2 regions of the Shewanella aegiceratis genome follow, and region 1 is predicted to be linked to the other one. Evidence: predicted binding sites of a transcription regulator. Region 1 holds the regulator's gene; the other holds the start of a gene.
The links. Region 1 encodes sigma-54, which starts transcription at its own class of promoters, with help from an activator protein. Its sites were predicted from a motif close to GTTGGCACGNNNNTNGNNT; they were not measured.
Positions count from the first base shown of each region.

Region 2: flgB (flagellar basal body rod protein FlgB) is a predicted target of sigma-54. The motif match lies at 1,428-1,446, and genes of this name have one in related genera.

Region 1 is NZ_CP080416.1:3,886,509-3,888,888, forward strand. It holds gene lptB (LPS export ABC transporter ATP-binding protein) at 1-260, shown strand, start outside; gene K0H80_RS16880 (RNA polymerase factor sigma-54) at 395-1,882, shown strand; gene hpf (ribosome hibernation promoting factor) at 1,913-2,200, shown strand; gene ptsN (PTS IIA-like nitrogen regulatory protein PtsN) at 2,203-2,380, shown strand, end outside.
Region 2 is NZ_CP080416.1:1,503,383-1,505,762, forward strand. It holds gene K0H80_RS06680 (chemotaxis protein CheV) at 1-313, shown strand, start outside; gene K0H80_RS06685 (CheR family methyltransferase) at 451-1,290, shown strand; gene flgB (flagellar basal body rod protein FlgB) at 1,479-1,877, shown strand; gene flgC (flagellar basal body rod protein FlgC) at 1,880-2,299, shown strand; gene flgD (flagellar hook assembly protein FlgD) at 2,310-2,380, shown strand, end outside.

The DNA.
Region 1 (2,380 bases):
CTAAGTTTATTCTTCTCGACGAGCCGTTCGCCGGTGTCGATCCTATCTCGGTCATCGACATCAAGAAGATCATCGAGCAGCTTAAGAATCGCGGCCTGGGGGTGTTGATCACCGACCATAACGTGCGCGAAACATTAGACGTCTGCGAGAAAGCCTATATCGTCAGCCATGGTAATCTGATCGCCGAGGGCACACCCGCCGAAATCTTAGACAACCAGCAAGTACGAGCAGTGTACTTAGGTGAACAATTCAAGCTATAGTTAATCTTATAATGGGGCCACAGAGGAAATACCATGCGTTAATTGTGGCCTTAGGCACTATCCGATATATTTGTCCGGCACATATAGCCAGAGCTTTCTCATTTTATAATTAGAAACAAGGGAATAGCAGTACGATGAAAGCGTCACTTCAGCTCAAAATGGGTCAGCATCTCACCATGACGCCCCAGCTACAACAGGCCATACGTCTGTTGCAGTTGTCGTCATTAGAGTTGCAGCAGGAGATCCAGCAGGCATTAGAATCCAACCCGCTACTGGAGTTGGATGAAGAGCAGGAGAGCGCCAGCATCGAGCTGCAAGACGATAGCGTCAGCGACAGCTTCGACAACAAGTACGACGACAAGATAGAGCTGGATTCGAGCCAGGATAACTCAGGGGTCGAGACCTCAGACGCCCTGACTCAAGACTCAATGCCAGACGAGCTGCCGGTGGATACCACCTGGGATGAGGTCTACACTGCCTCGCCAAACTCAAGCTCGGGCGCCATGCGCGACGACGACATGCCTTTTCAGGGCGAGACCAGCGAAGGTCTGTATGAACACCTGGAATGGCAGAAGAACCTGACCCCTTTTTCCGATAACGACCTGGCCATCGCCACCGCCATCATCGACGCCATCGACGAGCGCGGTTACCTGACCCAGACCTGCGAAGATATTCTCGAGGCCATGGGCGACCCAGAGATCGAACTAGACGAGGTCGAGGCGGTGCTCAAACGGGTACAACACTTCGACCCTATTGGTGTGGCGGCCCGCGACCTCAGCGAATGTCTGACGATTCAGCTAGCCCAATACAGCGACGACACGCCGCACATCGCCAACGCCCGCATGCTGATCAAGGAGCACCTGGATCTCATCGCCGGACGCGACTTCCGTCTGCTGATGCGCAAAACCAAGCTCAAGGAAGATGAGCTGAGGGATGCCATAGCCCTGATCCAGACCCTGAATCCCCGTCCCGGCCTCGCCATCACCGCCAGCCGCGACGAGTACGTGATCCCGGATGTGACCGTCACCAAGAAGAAGGGACGCTGGGTAGTCGAGCTCAACCCAGACAGCATGCCCAAGATCAACGTCAACCAACAGTATGCCGCCATGGCCCGCAGCACTAAGAGTCAGGCGGATGGCCAGTTTATTCGCGGTCACCTGCAGGAAGCCAAATGGTTCCTCAAGAGCCTGGAGAGTCGCAACGAGACCCTGCTCAAGGTGACCAACTGTATCGTCGACTTCCAGCAAGGTTTCTTCGAATTTGGCGAAGAGGCGATGAAGCCCATGGTACTTAACGACATCGCCGAGGCGGTGGAGATGCATGAATCCACCATCTCGCGTGTGACCACGCAAAAATATATGCATACCCCGAGAGGGATCTTCGAGCTTAAATACTTCTTCTCCAGTCACGTCGGTACCGACGATGGCGGAGAGTGCTCTTCAACAGCAATACGTGCCTTCATTAAGAAGCTGGTTGCTGCGGAAAACCAGAAAAAGCCATTGAGCGACAGCAAGATGGCTCAACTCTTGGCCGAACAGGGTATTAAGGTGGCTAGACGCACCATTGCCAAGTATCGCGAGGCAATGCTTATACCGCCCTCGAATCAGCGCAAGAGCTTATAAAACAAACCTGGAAACTGGAGGACTATCTTTATGCAAATAAACCTGACTGGGCACCATATCGAGATCACCCAATCTCTACGAAGCTACATCGAAGAGAAATTCACAAAGCTTGAACGTCATTTCGATCAGATCAATAATGTGCACGTTGTATTAAATGTCGAAAAGTTGCAACAGAAGGTTGAGGCAAAGTTACATCTCCGTGGCGGAGAAGTGTTCGCAACATCCGAACATGCGGACATGTATGCCGCGATAGACTCCCTGATTGACAAACTCGATCGTCAGGTCATTAAACACAAAGAGAAGCTTACTAAACATTAACGATGGAACTGAGTACCATCCTGCGGCCGGAGTGCACCACCTGCGCCACTCCGGGCAGTAAGAAAAAGGTACTGGAGCTTATCAGCGACTTAGCCGCTGTCCAGTACCCCACCCTCTCCTCTCAAGAAATATTTGAAAGCCTTCTGGCTCGAGAGAAAATGGGCAGCACAGGTATAGGCA
Region 2 (2,380 bases), 2.1 Mb from region 1:
TCAGATAGATACCGCCAAAGATGGCCGCGAGGCCTTAGATAAGCTGGTGAGCGTCGCCGCCGAGATGGATAACGTGGCCCATGAGATCCCGCTGATCATTTCCGATATCGAAATGCCTGAGATGGACGGCTATACCCTGACGGCAGAGATCCGCGACAATCCTAAATTGAAAGACATTAAGGTGGTGCTGCATACCTCGCTCAGTGGCGTATTTAACCAGGCCATGGTGGAGAAGGTGGGCGCTAATGACTTTATCGCCAAATTTAATCCTGATGAATTAGCGGCGGCGGTGAATAAGCATCTTAGTTTGTAATTTGTACTAAGTTGGGCCTGAGCCTAAATTTGGTAAGTTTAGGCTTGTATCAGTGAGTTAGCTAATGTATAACGCTGACCTCTGTAACGCTTGCTATAGTGTATGTTGTAGCCTGTTTTCTTTTTTGATATTGGGATATCAAGGTGCCGAATAAATCACTTGCCGAAGCCGAGTACAACCAATTTAAATTATTTCTGGAACAACACAGCGGAATTGTGTTGGGCGACAATAAGCAATATTTGGTTCGTAGTCGACTCGCGCCTCTGATGGGGAAATATAACCTTCCCTCATTATCTGAAGTGGTTAAACATTCGATGAAGCCCACCGAGCGGCAACTTCGTGCCGAGGTGATCGACGCCATGACCACCAATGAAACCTTGTGGTTTCGCGATCGCTATCCCTTCGAGTTGTTAGGCAATAACCTGTTACCCGAGTACGCCCGCCTGGGACGGCCGCTGAAGATCTGGTCGGCCGCCTGTTCGTCGGGGCAGGAACCCTATTCGCTAGCCATGACCATCTTGGAATATCAGCAGCGCAAGCCTGGCGCCTTGCCCGGCAGTGCGACGATTCTGGCTACTGATCTCTCCCCCTCCATGTTAGAGCGCTGTAAGGCGGCCGAATATGACAACCTCGCCTTGGGGCGCGGTCTGTCCGAGGAGCGTAAACGTCAGTTTTTTGAACCCACGGGGACTGGCTCCATGGTGGTGAAGGCTAACGTCAAGCGTTTGGTGAATTTCAGGGCGCACAACCTGCTCGAGAGTTACACCTTGCTGGGCAAGTTTGACATCATCTTCTGCCGCAACGTGCTGATCTATTTTGCCCCAGAGGCAAAGGCCAAGATATTGCGGCAATTTGCTGCCGCCCTTAATCCTAAAGGGATACTGTTTCTGGGGGCCTCGGAGTCGATTGCCGGTCTGACCGACGAGTTTGATATGGTGAGGTGTAACCCAGGGATCTATTACCAGAAGCGGACCTAAGGTCACAGACTAAGCTCTTGAAGGGGCTAACCCTCTGAGTTCGCAATCAAGTTTTAAATGCCAGCAATCGCTGGCATTTTTTATGCCTGCCATTTCTATATCTGCTTTGCCTTAGCAAGTTACCCATAACGGATTTTATTGGCACAAGTATTGCTTTGTTTATGGCATTCGTGTGTGGAGGCAATTTTATGGCGATTAGTTTCGATAAGGCATTGGGGATACATCAGTATACCTTGGGGATACGTTCGGCGCGTGCCGAGGTGATCTCGTCAAATATCGCCAATGCCGATACGCCCCATTACAAGGCGAAAGACCTGGATTTTGATAAGGCGCTGCAGGCGGCGCGCACGGCCCAAAGCGGGCTGGCGATGAGCCGTAGCAACGAAAAACACTTCGATTTAGCGGCGCTTTCCCAGCAGCACATTAGCTATCGGGTGCCAAATCAGCCCGATACTGGTGATGGCAATACGGTGGATATTCAGCAGGAGCAGTCAGAGTTTATGCAGAATGCGCTCGAGTATCAGATGTCGTTAGGTTTTCTTGACGGTAAGTTTTCCGGCCTGAAAAAAGCCCTTAAAGGAACGTAATTATGAGCCTTTTTAATATCTTCAATGTGGCAGGCTCTGGCATGTCGGCCCAGTCGGTCAGGCTAAATACCACTGCCAGTAATATCGCTAATGCCGATTCAGTTTCCAGCAGTGTGGATAAGACCTATCGCGCCCGCCATCCGGTTTTCGAGGCCGAGCTGGCCAAGGCCAGTCATCAGCAGAATACCAGCCAGGCGGTCAAGGTGGCCGGTATTGTCGAGAGCGATAAGCCGTTACAGAAAGAGTATTCACCCGATCATCCGTTAGCGGATGCCGATGGGTTTATTTATAAGCCGAATGTCAATGTGATGGAGGAGATGGCCAACATGATCTCGGCCTCTCGTTCCTACCAGATGAACGTACAGGTTGCCGATGCGGCAAAATCTATGCTTCAGCAAACCTTACGCATTGGCAATTCCTAGGGGGTAAGTCGTGAGCCTAGTTAATCCGTTAAATACTCAGGTTGCGCAAACCAGTTCGACCCAGAGCGCCAAGTCGGTGAC